DNA from 2 places in the Fructobacillus sp. ESL1096 genome. Region 1 is predicted to be linked to the other one. Evidence: predicted binding sites of a transcription regulator. Region 1 holds the regulator's gene; the other holds the start of a gene.
What was found. The regulator LexA, encoded in region 1, represses DNA repair genes until DNA is damaged. The targets are predictions, from matches to a motif close to CNAACANNTGTTNG.

Region 1 (8,310 bases):
GATTTCCTTGGCAATTTGGGCGACTGTCTCCAGGTCAATTCCCTGACCCTTAGCACCAGCCAAGGCTTCGCCTGACAGCTTCATTAAAACTCTTTTATACTTTGTATCCGTCATGGTTTTCCTCTTTCTTATCGCTATCTATTATAGCAAAAATATAGTCGCCAATTCCAAAAAAAAAGCATCCAAATTTTTGGATACTTTTTAAATGAACTTAGTTGTTGATTTGCTTAGCAACTTCTTCAGCCAAGTTTGTGGTTTGCTTTTCGATACCTTCGCCAACTTGGTAGCGAACGAATGACTTCACAGTCATACCGTTTTGCTTAACGAAATCAGCAACCTTTTGGTCACCATTCTTAACAAAATCTTGGTCCAGCAAAGTGATATCCGCCAAGAACTTCTTGATCCGGCCTTCAACCATCTTTTCCTTGATGTTGTCAGGCTTGCCATTCAAGTCTTCAGAAGCCAATTGAACTTCCTTTTCCTTAGCAATAACATCTGCAGGAACTTGATCATCAGAAACATACTGTGGCGCAATAGCGGCGATGTGCATAGCCACGTCACGGGCTGCTTCTTCATTTGAACCAGTCAAAACGGCCAAAGCAGAAATTGAGCCACCCATGTGTGAGTAAGCACCGAAGACTTCACCGTCAGTCTTTTCAGCAGTAGCGAAACGGCGCAAAGTAATCTTTTCACCAGTAATCTGAGAAACGTTGATGATCTTATCGTTAACAGTTCGGTCTTCTTCACCAGCAACTGGTAAAGCTAAAGCAGCTTCAACGTCTGCAGGTTGCTTTTCCAAGATTGTCTTAGTAACAGCAACTAACAAGTCATTAAATTCCTTGTTACCGGCAACGAAATCAGTTTCTGAGTTCAATTCGATGATGGCAGCCTTGTTGCCTTCAGTCATCACGTAAGTCATACCTTCGGCAGCAACACGGTCACCCTTCTTAGCGGCCTTTGCCATTCCTTTTTCACGCAACAAGTCAATTGCCTTTTCGATGTCGCCTTCAGCTTCAACCAAAGCCTTTTTGGCATCCATCATTCCAACAGATGTCTTATCACGTAATTCCTTCACTAACTTTGCAGTAACAGCCATGCAAATGCTCCTTTAGCTTCTTTATTATCTTTTAACAGTCTCTAGTATAGCATAGAAAAAGCCGTTCAGCGTCCCAAGCAGGTCCACCGGAACGGCAAATCAATAAACGAATTTCAACTTAGTTGTCTTTTTCAACGATTGTTGTGATTTCTTCGATTGATTCCGTGTTTTCGTCACCTTCGATGAAAGCATCTTCAGCAGCGTTGTCTTGACCTTGACGGCCTTCGATAACGGCATCAGCCATATTAGCAGTAATCAAACGAATGGCACGGATAGCGTCATCGTTTGCAGGAATCTTAACATCAACATCGTCAGGATCAGCGTTTGTGTCAATCATAGCAACAACAGGGATGTTGAGCATGTTGGCTTCCTTAACGGCGATTTCTTCCTTCTTAGGGTCAACAACAAACAAAACATCTGGCAAGTCTTGCATGTCTTCGATTCCACCCAAGAACTTTTCCAACTTCTCACGTTGCTTGTTCAACAAGACAACTTCCTTCTTAGGCAGTTGTTCGAAAGTACCATCTTCGGCCATTGCCTTCAAGTCCTTCAAACGTTGAACACGCGTCTTGATTGTGTTCCAGTTAGTCAAAGTTCCACCCAACCAACGGTGGTTGATATAGAATTGACCAGCACGTGTTGCTTCTTCAGCGATTGCATCAGATGCTTGCTTCTTAGTACCAACAAACAAGATGTTAGCCCCATCAGCTGAAGCATTACGGATAAAGTTGTAAGCTTCGTCAATCAACTTAACAGTCTTTTGCAAGTCAATGATGTGAATGCCGTTACGTTCCGTAAAGATGTATGGTGCCATCTTTGGGTTCCAACGACGAGTTTGGTGTCCAAAGTGAACCCCTGCTTCGAGGAGTTCCTTCATTGTAATAACTGCCATAGTGGCCTCCTAGGTTTAACCTCCGGTAAATTCTTGGTCCGTGCTGACAAATGATCAATCACTTGCACCTGCACGTTCTCGTTTACCGTGTGTATTTTTGTTGTATCCACAACAGATACTAGTTTACTAAGGTTTTGAGCGAAAAGCAAGGATTTTTCTGATTTTAACTAGAACATATTACTTCAAAGAAAAAACCAGCCATAATCGGCTGGCCAATGTTTCTAATCTTGTTCGTTGCCTAATTCCTGACCCAAAGTTTTGGCCAAAACAGCATTTTGTCCAGTTTGGTCCAAATCGGCACCATTCGTAACAATCAAATTAGCATCTGACTTAGCCAAAGCTTCGAAAGCATTAATCGATTGGTTATTGAAATAGTTTTGGTCGGCGTTCTTCAAAGCGGCCTGAACCTTATCAATCCGATAACTTTCGGCATCTGCTTTTGTTCGCGTTGCCTCGGCGTTGGCCTTGGCCGTAGCAATTAAGGCCTCATTGTTCGCTTTGGCCCGGAGTTCAATTGACTTGGCCTCCCCTTCAGCTTGCGAAATAGCTGCCACCCGTTCCCGGTCAGCCTTCAACTGTGTGTCCATTGAAGACTGGATAGCTGCACTTGGCTTCAATTCGTCAATGTTAATCCGATCAACATTAATACCATAAGTATTCGTTAAATCACCAATCGCTTCAGCCAAGTCCTTATTAATTTGACTGGTTGAGCCTAAGGCCTCGTTCAATTCCATCCGCCCAATAATGTCGCGCAAGTGACCGCGAACCAATTGTTGCATTGATTCAATCGAATTCGTGTTTTCATACGAATACTTCACAGGATCCGTGATATGGAAGTTCAAAGTCACTGTCGCTCCAATATCAGCGTTATCCTTGGTGATAACTGAATAACCTGCCAACTTCAGTGGTTGCAGGGCCAAGGAAACTGTCCTGATTTTTTGTACCAAAGGCAAGCGGAAATTCAACCCCGTCTGCCGCGTTGACGAATACTTCCCCAACGTTTCCAAAAGGCCAACACTATTTTGAGGCACAATCTTAAAGGAAACCAGGGCCAAAACGATTACAACAATGATGATAATCAGCAAAATCGACATAAATACCGTCCTTACTTTTTCTGGAGGATTAAGACGTTCCCCTCGGCACGCTCAATCACATAGGTCTCTTCTGGAACCACATTAGTCCCAAAAGCTAAATCATAGTGATAAAAATTGCCAATAACCTTCACTAACTTCTCTCTCGGGTCGCAGTCTCTAAAAGACACTTGACGCCCAATAATATTGTTTAATTCAAAAGTAGTAATCATTATTTGCCACCTTCAATTCAAATGATTTATTCCATTTTACCATGGATCAAGAGTCTCATAAAATCCCTCAACCTATTTCTGCCAAATTGTCGAATCGACTGCCCGTTCCATTAGGAAGGCTTCTTTTTGCGGTCGACTCAGGTGCTTAAATTTAGCTTCAGCCGAAAGGGCATCATGCTTATTCGCAAACGTTTCTTGGTAAATCAGTTGCAGTGGGTGCCTGGCCTTTACTCTGGTAAATTTGGCGCCCTTCCCCGCCTGATGGACTAAAAACCGTCGGTGAGCGTTATCGGAAAAGCCACCATAGAAATAGCCATCAGCCGTATAAAGCACATAAAAATCATAAGTCTTGTCATGCTCATCTGCCATGATTGAAGTCTCCCCTCCTTGAAGGTTAGCAAAATTCCCTCCTCGCGCAACCATCTTGATCAAGTTTACAGTTGCCAAGGTTGCCCATACAAAATTTCTTGTACCTGAGGCGTGTACTCGTTAGCAGCTGTATAGGCAATAATTGGTGGCAAAATTCGAACACCACCCGGCTTGCCCGACTTGATCGCTTCTACTAAAACCATGTTGGCTTCACGGTCAGCCTTGCCGTAAACAAACTGAATGCGCTTGACCGCTAATTTTCGGGCAGCTAAGGAGGACATAATATCTTCCAATCTGTCTGGACGGTGCACCAGATAAAATTTACCGTTGTTCTTCAACAACTTATTAGCAACTTGAGCTAAGCGTGGTAAATCAATGGCAATTTCATGCCGGGCTAGCTGATAATGTTCATCCAAGTTTTGCTTGGTTTTTTCATTCAAGGAAAAATAAGGTGGGTTCGACAAAACCGTATCCACCGAGCCCGGCTTAATCTCAGTAAAAATTTCCTGCATATCAGACTGAATCACGCTCACGCGCTTTTCCAAGTGATTTAACACAACTGAACGCTGTGCCATCTCCGCTAAGTCTTGTTGCAGTTCCACTAATTTTACCTGGCCAGTGACCTTGGCAGCATAAAAGAGGCCAATTGCGCCCGTACCTGCTCCCAAATCAACCGAAAGCCCCCGCCCCTTTTGCTTAGGTTTAGCAAAATAAGCCAAGAGAACAGCATCTAACGAGTAAGAAAACATATCTGGATTTTGAATAATTTGAATCTGTTGTGATGGCAGGCCGTCTAGGCGTTCTCCTGCTCGTAATTTTTCTGCTACCATGGTTTGTTGCAATATCTCCATAAACTAAGTAAAATTATTCTGTTAAGTCAATTAGAAAGGGACAAGCAGATGTTATTCTATCGCTTTATCCGGGTCTTTACTGTGACCTTTGTGGCCATTATTAATGGTCGCGTTACCTACCTCCACAAGGAGCGCCTACCAAAAAACGAAAATTATGTTTTGGTTGGACCACACCGTTCTTGGTGGGATCCCGTTTGGTATGCTATGGCGGCCTACCCAAAACGTTTCATTTTTATGGCTAAGAAGGAACTTTTCAAAAATCCCGCTTTGCGTGCCTTAATTACTACCTTGGGCGCCTTCCCAGTTGATCGGCGCAATGTTGGGGCCGATACCATCAAACATCCCGTCAACGAGTTAAAGGATGGCCAGCGCTCGCTCATCATGTTCCCAACCGGATCACGGCATTCTCAAAAGTTAAAATCAGGATCAATCCTGATTGCCAAGCTTTCAAAGAAGCCGATTGTCCCAGCAGTATACCAAGGGCCTGTGAAGTTTTCACACCTATTTAAACGCAATAATACCACAATTAATTTTGGTGAACCAATCGCAATTGACCCCAAAGCCCGCTTGACGGACGAAAAAATTGCCGAATACAATCAAAAGATTCAAGAATCCTTTGACGCTTTAGACAAAGAAATTGATCCAAACTGGGTTTACGTTGATCCAAAAGCACAAAAAAAATAAGCCGCTGGGCTTATTTTTTTTGTGCTTTGGCATTTTGCGCCTTCATTTGAGCCATCATCTGATTCAACTTCTTTTGTGATGGCTTCTGGCCCATTGACATCATCATTGATTTCATCATTTCTTCTGAAATCGGTGGGTTCTTCGCCAAGTATGACTTCATCGTAAAGCGGGCCAAGAAGAATCCCCCAACCAAACCAACGACCAAAGCCAAAATTCCAACTAATATAACCATTATTGGTCTCCTTTAACTACGAAAATCTATAAAATATTATAGCATAAAGGTTGGCTTGACAGTATCTTTTTACAAAAACAGTGGAAAACGAGTCGATAACTTGCATAAAACATCCCTTTATCCACTATTTTAAATTTAATCCCCTTTTTGTAATAAAATTTAATATTTCTTAAACTTTTTTTGCGAACATTTGTTTGCTTTTCGAGTTAAAATTCGCTAAGATAAACATAGTAAATACAGGTAGGAAAGTACATATGGCAAGTTCTGATTCAAAACAAATTCAAGTCTTGAGATTTATTCACGACTATCAAAGTAAAAACGGTTTCCCACCCACTATTCGTGAAATTGGTGAAGCAGTCGGCCTATCTTCTTCTTCGACCATCCATGGTCACATTGCCCGTTTGATTAAAAACGGCTACCTTGAGAAGAAAGGCGAAGGAACCAAGGCTCGGGCGATTGAAGTAACACCAGCCGGTTTTGAAATTCTTGGTATTTCAGCCACTTCGGGCAAGATTCCACTCTTAGGATTAGTGACAGCTGGTCAACCAATTCTAGCAGTCGAACAAGAAGCAACCGAATTCTTCCCCATTCCAGAAAATCTAATTCCCTACGATGGTGATCTCTTTATGCTCAACGTTCGCGGTGAATCAATGATTAATATCGGTATTTTAGATGGCGACAAGGTGATTGTTCGTCGGCAACAAAATGCCGACAACGGTGATATTGTTGTTGCCATGAACGAAGACAACGAGGCCACGGTCAAGCGCTTCTTCCAAGAAGGCGGTCACTACCGCCTGCAACCAGAAAACGATACAATGGCGCCTATTATTTTGGAATCTGTGTCCATTTTGGGAAAAGTCGTCTCCCTTTACCGTGATGCTATTTACTAAAAACAACTTGCTCAAGGCTCTACTACAAAATGTAGTAGAGTTTTTTTAACCCCAAAATAGCAGCACTAAAAAAGCCACCAATTTTTCAGTCGGTGGCTCTATCAAAATTATTTATGCAAAGCTTGATTCCGCGGGGACACGGACCAGGTCCATTTCAACCAATGTTTGGGCAATTTCAACCGTATTCCAGGCAGCGCCCTTCAGCAAATTGTCAGAAACAACCCACAAGTGGAAAGCACCCGGATTTTCCAAATCAGGGCGAATGCGACCAACAAACGTTTCCCGCTTACCTTCAGCCAAAAGAGGTTGAGGGTAGGTTTGTGTGGCTGGGTCATCTTCAATAATCACGTTATCAACGGCACCAATTGCCTGACGAATTTGGTCAGGCGTCACGTTTTCGTCACCAGTATCAATATAGACACTTTCACCATGACCAATCATAACTGGCACGCGAACAGCCGTACCCGTCACCTTAATGTCCTTAGCATTCTTGTCGCCCAAGATAATCTTTTTCGTTTCATGGATCATCTTGTATTCTTCGTGTGTGTAACCTTCCTCTTCGAAGACATCAATTTGTGGCAGCAAGTTAAAGGCCAAGGGGAAATGCTTTTTATCACCCTTCACAGGTAAAACATGGGCTAACTCCGCCATGTTATCTCCCAACAAACGAGCCTGTGCTTCAGCCAAAACTTCGTCCATCGCTGCTTTTCCAGCACCTGAGGCCGCCTGATAAGTCGAAATAATCACCTGGTTCAAGCCAAATTGTCGGTAAACTGGGTCAAGCGCCATCACCAATTGCGTCGTTGAGCAATTAGGGTTAGCAATAATTCCTTGATGCTCCTTTAACGCAGCGGCATTAACTTCTGGGACGACCAATGGCACCTGATCATTCATCCGCCAGTAAGAAGAATTGTCAACAACAACCGCACCAGCTTTAACAGCTGCCGGAGCCAAAGTCTTTGAAGTTGATCCACCAGCAGAGGCCAGCACAAGATCAACATCAGTAAAGGAATCTTCCGTTGCTTCTGCAACGGTTAACTCCTGATTCTTAAAGCTGATTTTTTGACCGGCTGAACGAGCAGAAGCCAAAGCCTTGACCTCACCAACCGGAATCGTTGATTGAGCCAATTGGTCCAAAATTCGACGTCCAACAGCACCCGTTGCACCGAGTACCGCCACATTATAGGCTGTCTTTGCTACCATAAAAAATTCTCTCTTTCTTTTTTAAATGACATAATCATCAACATAAGAAAATCAGTCTGTCTTCAAGGCGCTTTCAATTTGCCTTTGAATATCAGCTGCCTGAATAAAGGTCTGATGACGAATAGGTCGCTGGAATAAATTCTTCACTTGGTCAGGAATGGTCGTTTTGGTTGCTGCTGCCAAAGCAGTTAAGCCCCCTTCTTCACCAATAACTTCTTCACCCAGTGCTGCAAGAACCGTTTGTGGGAACTTATAAGGGCTAGCAGTTGCAGCCAAAAGGGTTGGGTGGCCATCATCTTGGTACTGATGAACGGCCACCGCCGTGTGCGGATCAATCAAGTAACCAGAAGCAACAAAAGTCTTTCGGATCGTTTCTTCAACTTGGTCTTGATCTGTCCAACCAGCAGAAAACTTCATTAAACCAGCTCTTGTTTTGTCTGCCAAGTGATAGCTGCCCTGACTTTGTAGGTCTGCCATATCCTTTTTGATCAAGTCAGCATCCTGGCCACCAGCAAAATACAGCAGGCGTTCCAAGTTTGACGAGACCAAAATATCCATAGCCGGTGCATTCGTCACCTTGAAGTCACGATTCTTATTGTATACCCCTGTTTGGAATAATTCTGTTAAAACATGATTTTCGTTCGAAGCAACCGTAAAATCAGCCACCGGCAAGCCAATTTGACTGGCATAATAAGCTGCTAGCATATTCCCGAAATTACCTGTTGGCACGAGTACATCAATTTCTTCACCAGGCTTAATTTGGCCGCTTTCAACTAACTGACCATAACCG
Region 2 (8,310 bases), 320 kb from region 1:
TCGCTGAGATTCACCACCAGACAATGTCGCTGCAGAACGAGATAGCGTCAAATAATCAAGGCCAACCGACCGCAAAAAGCCAAGTCGATCTTGAATTTCTTTTAAAATTGGTTGAGCAATTTCCTGGTCTTGGGGACCAAAGGTCAAATTAGCAAAATATGCCAGCTCTTCATCAACTGGCAAATTAGTGACATCACCAATATTGCGCCCCCCAACCTTAATCGACAAGGCCGCCGGATTTAACCGGTATCCATGACATGCTGGACAGGTTAATCGCGTCATGTACTGGGCCATTTGGTCACGAGTAAAGTCAGAGTTGGTTTCCTTATACCGCCGGGAAACGTTATTCATCACCCCTTCGAAAACCTGATCAGCATCACGAACGCCACCAAAATCGTTTTGAAAATGGAAATGGAATTCTTTTTCACCCGAACCATATAAAATCAGGTCTTGGTCCTTCTTTGATAAGTCCATGAAGGGCACATTTTGGTCAATTCCAAATTGTTCACAGAACTGTTCCAACAATGCAGGATAGTAATTGGAAGAAATTGGGTTCCAAGGCGCCAGAGCGCCCTGTTTCAGCGTCAAGGTATCATCAGGCACAACGAGGTCTAAATCAACCTCCTGGGTTGCCCCCAGTCCCTGACAAACTGGGCAAGCTCCCATTGGTGCGTTGAAAGAAAAGAGTCGCGGTTCCAACCGGCCAACCTTAAAATCTTTCAGGTCACCCAAATAGTGGTCTGAGAACCTCAATGGCGCGGGAACCTCCTCATCACCACGGCCAACTGGTTCCAAAACGACTAATCCCCCCGCTAGGTTCGTCGCTGCTTCAATTGAATCAAAAAGGCGCGACCGAGCATCAGCCCGCAACACAATTCGATCCACCAAAACATCAATATCATGGAAGCGGTTGCGTTCCAAAGCAAGGTCATCAACTGTATCAAGTTCGACAATTTCACCATCAATGCGAGCCCGTAAATAACCCTGCTTTTGCATCTGAGCAAAGGCCTTTTCATGGGTGCCCTTCTTGTGTTTAATAATCGGTGCAAAAACCTGCAGACGGGTCCCCTCAGGTAACGCTTTTTGAGCGTATTCGACCATTTGATCGATCGAATGGAGAATTTTCGTCCCATCCTTTGGATCGTCAGGTTTCCCTACTCGAGCAAACAAGAGGCGGAAGTAATCCGAAATCTCGGTTACTGTCCCAACCGTTGACCGTGGATTATTCGAAGTTGTCTTTTGATCAATGGAAATGGCCGGTGAGAGGCCGTCAATCGAGTCAACATCAGGCTTATCCATCTGTCCCAAAAATTGCCGGGCGTAGGCGGACAATGATTCCACGTAGCGTCGTTGCCCCTCGGCATAGAGGGTATCAAAAGCTAGAGAGGACTTTCCTGATCCCGATAGGCCAGTCACAACCGTGAGGGATTCCTTGGGAATATCAACATCAATATTTTTTAAGTTATGGGCACGAGCCCCGCGAATTTCAATTTTATCTTTCGCCATAAAATCCTCTTTCATGGTCAAACGAGCCAAAACCCGCTTGGCAAGTTCACCCCTGTTTTATCACAGCGGTGACTAGAGACCAACCCTTTACCGGCCGGCCCGTTTCCTCAATTTCATAATATTATCGCGAATTTTAGCAGCAGTCTCAAAGTCTAAGCCCTTGGCTGCAGCCTTCATTTGGCTAGTTAGGTTTTCCAAAATTTCAGTCTGGTCTGACTTTGGCAAATCAGCAAAGTCAACTTGGGTCAAGTCAACGTCTTCAACTTCTTCAGCCGCCTTGCTTGCACTAATTAAGTCGCGAATTTCTTTTTTAATTGTTTGTGGCGTGATGCCATGTTCCTTGTTATAAGCCATCTGAATGTCACGACGACGAGCCGTTTCATCCATCGCCTCCTGCATTGCCCTTGTCACCTTATCGGCATACATAATCACGTGGCCGTTTGCATTTCGTGCAGCCCGACCAATTGTTTGAATCAACGAGCGAGGATTACGCAAGAAACCTTCTTTATCAGCATCCAAAATGGCTACCAAAGAGGTTTCGGGGACATCAATTCCTTCACGTAACAAGTTAATACCGACGAGCACATCGTACTTTCCCAAACGCAAATCACGGATAATGGCCGTTCGTTCAAGCGTCTTAATATCGGAATGCAGGTAAGCTACTTTAATACCAACGTCCTTCAAATAGTCCGTCAAATCCTCTGACATCCGCTTTGTCAGCGTTGTAATAAAGACGCGCTCATTGCGTTCTACCCGCAGGTTAATTTCACCGACTAAGTCGTCGATCTGCCCCATCACTGGGCGGACTTCAATCTCCGGATCGAGCAAGCCGGTTGGCCGGATAATTTGCTCAACAATGTCACGTTTGGGTACCCGAGAAAGTTCGTAATCACCTGGCGTGGCCGACATATAAATGATTTGATTAACATGTTTTTCAAACTCTGGTAATTGCAGAGGACGGTTATCTAATGCTGAAGGGAGACGGAAACCATAATCAACCAAAGTTTGCTTTCGAGCACGGTCACCATTGTACATTCCGCGCACCTGTGGCATCGTCACGTGACTTTCATCGACAACAAGCAAAAAATCATCGGGAAAGAAGTCAAGAAGGGTAAATGGTGGTTCCCCTTCTTTGCGTCCGTCCATCCAGCGCGAATAATTTTCAATTCCAGAAGTAAAGCCCATTTCATTCAACATGGCGAGGTCATATTCGGTTCGTTGCTTAATCCTTTGGGCTTCAAGAAGTTTTCCTTCTTTTTCAAATTTCTTTACCTGGTCTTCCATTTCCTGGCGAATACCAATCAGGGCTGCCTTCATCCGTTCATCATCAGTCATAAAGTGTTTAGCCGGAAAAATCGCCACATGGTCGCGTTCAGAAACAACTTGACCCGTCAAGGCTGAGATTTGTCGAATGCGGTCAATTTCATCGCCAAAGAACTCAACTCGCATGGCCAGCTCATCCTGGGAGGCCGGGAAAATTTCAATCACATCGCCGCGCACCCGGAAAGTTCCACGCTGAAAGTCAATATCGTTTCGAGTAAATTGAATGTCAACCAGGTCGCGCATCAATTGATTGCGACCATATTCGTTACCGACCCGCAAGGAAATCACGTGGTTTTGGTACTGGTGCGGGTCACCCAAACCAAAGATTGACGAGACTGAAGCAACAACAATCGTATCATTACGCTCAAAAAGTGAAGCGGTTGCCGAATTACGCAATTGGTCAATTTCGTCATTAATCGCGGAATCCTTCTCAATAAAGGTATCTGAAGAAGGAACATAAGCCTCTGGCTGGTAGTAATCATAATAAGAAACAAAGTATTCAACCGCATTATGTGGGAAGAATTCCTTTAATTCTGAATAGAGCTGACCAGCCAGGGTCTTGTTGTGTGACAGGACCAAGGTGGGCTTATTGTTTTGAGCAATCACATTGGAAATTGTAAATGTTTTCCCAGTTCCCGTTGCCCCGAGCAAAATTTGCTCCTTGACGCCATTTTTTAAACCCTTCACGAGTTTATCAATCGCTTTCGGCTGATCACCAGTCGGTTGGTACTTTGAAACGACTTCAAAGCTTTGATCTTTTTGCGGTGTAATCAAGATAAATCCTCCTCGCCTGGTAAAAAAATCATTCAGGAATATTATAACAAATATAACAAAAAACGAACACATGTTCTATCACTTGAACGTGTCCGTTTTCTTGTTTTGTTTTTTATTTCAACTCTGGTGCATCAGTCTTATAATCCGCTACAGTCGATTGGCCGTTACGTAAGGCTAAAATCGAAGTTGGACTCGACGACTGACTCGCCTTCAATGCTTTCAAGGTATTGGCCTTCGTATAGTCATACGATTTTTTATCAATTTGGTGGAAATTCCAACGGTTCTTATCAAAGCGAAGCAAATCACCTGTAATTACCTTATCCGAATTTGATAGCGATTCATCAACGTATGATTGCACTCGCTGCGCCGTTGCCTTTAACGCTGGATTATTATCGATTGACAATTTCTGACCAGTCTTACTATCGAAGTACTGGTTCTTATACTTTGTATAAGTTGGTGTCGTCCAATCACCATCACGGAAAGCAACAATTTGTGGATTCTGAGTTGACAACAAATCGTGACCGAACATGGTCATCCCTTCTGTTGAAACCCCCAAAAGGTTCATCAAAGTTGGCATCATATCGATTTCACCACCGTAGGTATCGTTGATTCCACCCTGCAAGCCAGTTGCATGAATCATGAATGGCACTTTTTGGAATTGGGCCAAGTCGTAATCGCTAACAGAAGTCTTACCCAATAATTTCGCAATGGCAGGCTTATGATTTTCAGAAATACCATAATGGTCACCGTACAAAACAAAGACAGAGTTATCGTACAAGCCAGCCTGCTTGAGATAAGCCATCAGTTCACCAAAAGCCTGATCAAGATAGTGCGCTGTTTGAACATAACCATCAACTGTAGTATCACCAGTCTTTGTAGCTGGGAAATCAGTATCTTCCTTATCAATTTCATATGGGTAGTGATTCGTCACCGTAATTAACTTGGCATAGAATGGCTGTGGTAACTGTTCGATATATTGAGCAGTATCCTTCAAGAAAATCTTATCCTTCATTCCATAACCAACGTTATAACTTGGCTTATCGCTATCCTTATAGAAGTTCTTTGAGAAGAAATAATTATAGCCAAAGGACTTATAAGTATTGTTTCGGTTCCAGAAGGTTGGCACATCACCATGAAAGGCGGCAGAAGTATAGCCCTGTTGGCCTAGAATGGCCGGTGTCGCCTCAAAGGTATTGCTGGAACCGTACTTGGTCATTGCTGATCCGGTTGAAAGTCCGTACAAGGAATTTTCCTGCATCATTTCAGCATCAGATGTCTTTCCTTGTCCAACTTGGTTGTAGAAGTTATCAAACGAAAGGGTATTTTGATCGTGGTAGAAGGCGTTTAAGTTTGGTGTTACTTCGCGACCATCAACCTTGTAATCAATCAAAAATTGCTGGAAAGACTCAAGGTGAATGACGAAGACATTCTTCCCCTTTTCGGTTCCAGTGTATGAAATATTGGCCGGCACTGAATTTTGCTTCAAGAAATCTTGAACCTTTTGTAAATCAGCGGCACTGGCTTCTTTACGAGATTTCGTTTGATTATTGGTCTGCCAGGCATTAAAGGCAGCGTATTCATTTAAGCCTAAGTACTTGACAATATAGTTGTTATCAAATGAGCGCGTCAACAAGCCCGATCGGTCAACCGAAGCTACACCGAAATCGACCAACATCAAGACAATTCCTAAAATAGTTGTCAAAATCGCATAACGTTTTTGAATCGCTTGCTTATCAATCGGCCAAAACTTAAAGAGTAAGAGGACGGCCATCACAATCAAGTCAACATAGACTAAGAAATCCGTTGGGCGAATAATGGCTGCAATTGACTTGCCCAGGTTATTTCCCGTTGATGAACCAGATCCCATAATCCCAAAGGATAAGAAATCAGAAAACTCACGGTAATAAAGGATATTAGCAAAGAGCCAAAGGGTCTGAATTAAGTTCATCACCCAGGCTAGAATATAAGCCACTTTCCCGCGAAAATAGAGTGCAATCCCGAGCAAAATAATGGCCGTTGGGATTGGATTCAAGAACAGCAAGAAATCCTGAATTGGTCCTTGGGCACCCAAAGAAAAATTGATGTGGTAATTAATATAAGTCTTTAACCACACAAAAAAAAGGTTCAAAACAAAAAAACCACTAATACTAGTCCAAAAGTCCTTAGTATTCTTCATCTTTTGCCAGAGTTTTTTTGGCTTGAATTCATTTTTAAGACGAGCTAACATATTGGTTTTCCTCACAAAACTTAAAAGGTATGTTGAATATCGAAGAGGACATCGTAAATCTCGATGGCAACCAAATCAACATCATCAAATTTATATTGCTTATTGCGCCGGTGTTCTTCGATTGTCCAAACCTTGTCTTCTTGATCAAGGGTTACCTTTAAAACCTCTAAGCCGTAAGAATCAAAACGTCGAACTTGAAAACGCTGGTCCGTTGATTTTTCCATGGCAAAGAGCCGGTTTAATATCGTTGTTAAAACACTTTTACTGGCTAATTCATCCATTCTTTTTACCCCCTTTGTTTCTTTGCCAACCGCTGCTCCTTATTAGGAATTACATAGGCTAAAATACCAGCAAAGAGACAGAAGTAATAAGTAATGATGCGCCAAATTAAGATAACCAAGACTAGCGTTGCTGGGTTCTTAACAAAAGGCGTAAAGAGCAGTTGAAAGGACAGCTCCGCCCCCCCAACACCACCTGGAATTGGAAACAACGAAATAACCATCACAATCATAATGTTCATTGTTAAAATCAGCCAGGGGTTCACGGAGGCATAGCCAAAGGCCCGGATAACAAAATAGGGCACCAGGTAAAAGGCAATTAATTGCAGAGCAGTCCACAGAGTTGCTACCAGGAGTGACTTGGCCGAGCGGGCCACACGTTTTGACTCCTGATGGAAATTATTGACCTTATCTTCCGTCGTGTCAACTAATTTTTTAACTCGACTGGCACTCATAAACTTTCGCGCGCCACGGCCAAACCACTCAACAACCTTCAAAGACAGCTGTGGCCAAAACATGATCAACAGCAGACCGATAATCACGACGGCGTGAATAGCGATAGCAAAAGGAATGAAAGTCGCAAAGGCTGGATCAACATTTTTGTAGATGAAAGAATCAGCGGCTACATAGCCGACGATAAAGAACAAAACGACCACAATTTGATAAACCAAAAATTTCATCAAAGTCACAGATAAAGCGCGGCTACCTTCAATTTTTCCTCGAGTTAACGCATATAGTTGTGCTGGCTGTCCCCCGGAAGCAAAAGGCGTCAGACCCGTCCCTAGTTGATTCAACAACGGCACACGAATCAACGTTCCCCAACTCGTATTCTTTCGATCAACAGAACTCAGCAGAGATCTAGTAGCCAATGCCTCTAGCAGCAACGACAGCATCATCGTCAACAATGCAAGCACAAGAAAATGCCAGTCTAAGACTTTCAGCGCAGCCTCTAATTGCTTTTCACGGCCACTTAATTCCCGCGTCAAATAATAGACGGTTAGACCTGTTAGCACGAGGACAAGCAAGGCCGATAATTGGTTTTTTTTGGATTTTAAAGCACCCATCAAGAATCTCCTAAGACCGATTCGTCGACCAAGCTGGCATAAGCGCCTCGTCCTGGTCAGGGTTAAGTGACAAGGCGCGATTATCTAAAACTGCTTGATAAACCTCAGCAAGAATTTCGCCAACTCGGTTTAAATCTTTTTCTTGTGCAACTTGGAAGCCAGCCTGCGTCAAATCAGATTTTTTACCGGCTAAAATTGCGACCATTTGACGGTCAAAGTCGTCTAAGTCTTCTGCCTTATAGCTGTTAACGCCGTCTTTCAGCCAAGAATCATAAACTGGAATATCACGAACCAAGAGACGCTGCTTAGAGGCCAAGGCTTCTAAGACAACAATTCCCTCTGTCTCTTCATAAGATGGATACAAAAACAAATCAGCCCCAGCAAAGGCCCCTAAAATCACATCGCCAGATAAATAACCCGGGAAAATGAGGTTTTTGGGATGTTCGCCACCAAAGACAACCCGGCGAATTTTGCGTGGCAAGATGGCGGGGTTGGTATGACCAAACCAAATAAAGGTAATTTCTGGGTGCCGCTTGGCTAATTCAACAAAGTCAAAAATCCCCTTACGCTCAAAGAATAGACCAACAGACATCACAACCTTTTGTCCTGGTTGAATACGGAAATAATCCTTGTAGGCCTGAATTTTTTGTGGATCGTTTGCATATTTACTCAAACGAATCCCATTTGAAATAGCATAAATTGGCTGTGTGAGACCGTAATTTTTCAAAAGTGATTTTGAATACGGCGTTGGCGTAATCAAAGCATCGGCTTGACCATAGAGGGCTACCAAGTACTTTTTATACAAGGGTGCAATCAAATTTGAGGCAAAAAATGAATTACGAAAGTCTTCATAAGTCGAATGAGCGTGGTAAACCACCTTTTTCCCCATCTTGTGGGCCTTTTTGACCATATACATCGATTTCACGCCATAAGTGTTGATATGCAAAATATCATAGTCTGTACACTTGGGGTCAGTCGTTACCTCCACATTAGCAATTGGTGCTAGCGCTTCTTGTTGCAAGCGCATTGCTCGACCAATTCCTGATTTGGCAATCAATTTTTGGTTTTCAAAATATAACAGAACCTTCAAGTTAGCTTCTCCTAAAGGGGTTGCGTAAGAGACGTTTGATATAGCCGA

Region 2: a site for LexA is predicted at 3,667-3,680, ahead of uvrB (excinuclease ABC subunit UvrB). Genes of this name have one in related genera too.

The regions. Positions count from the first base shown of each region.
Region 1 covers NZ_CP196400.1:1,337,885-1,346,194, reverse strand. The annotation lists gene pyrH (UMP kinase) at 1-114, opposite strand, end outside; gene tsf (translation elongation factor Ts) at 212-1,096, opposite strand; gene rpsB (30S ribosomal protein S2) at 1,215-1,988, opposite strand; gene ACSYSR_RS06480 (SPFH domain-containing protein) at 2,210-3,037, opposite strand; gene ACSYSR_RS06475 (hypothetical protein) at 3,094-3,291, opposite strand; gene ACSYSR_RS06470 (GIY-YIG nuclease family protein) at 3,364-3,660, opposite strand; gene ACSYSR_RS06465 (tRNA1(Val) (adenine(37)-N6)-methyltransferase) at 3,726-4,490, opposite strand; gene ACSYSR_RS06460 (lysophospholipid acyltransferase family protein) at 4,560-5,195, shown strand; gene ACSYSR_RS06455 (YneF family protein) at 5,206-5,427, opposite strand; gene lexA (transcriptional repressor LexA) at 5,682-6,317, shown strand; gene ACSYSR_RS06445 (aspartate-semialdehyde dehydrogenase) at 6,429-7,520, opposite strand; gene thrC (threonine synthase) at 7,572-8,310, opposite strand, start outside.
Region 2 covers NZ_CP196400.1:1,020,259-1,028,568, reverse strand. The annotation lists gene uvrA (excinuclease ABC subunit UvrA) at 1-1,506, opposite strand, end outside; gene uvrB (excinuclease ABC subunit UvrB) at 1,594-3,603, opposite strand; gene ACSYSR_RS05100 (LTA synthase family protein) at 3,716-5,830, opposite strand; gene ACSYSR_RS05095 (DUF1797 family protein) at 5,851-6,111, opposite strand; gene ACSYSR_RS05090 (lysylphosphatidylglycerol synthase transmembrane domain-containing protein) at 6,117-7,172, opposite strand; gene ACSYSR_RS05085 (LTA glycolipid anchor biosynthesis glycosyltransferase, IagA/BgsA family) at 7,183-8,262, opposite strand; gene ACSYSR_RS05080 (glycosyltransferase family 4 protein) at 8,264-8,310, opposite strand, start outside.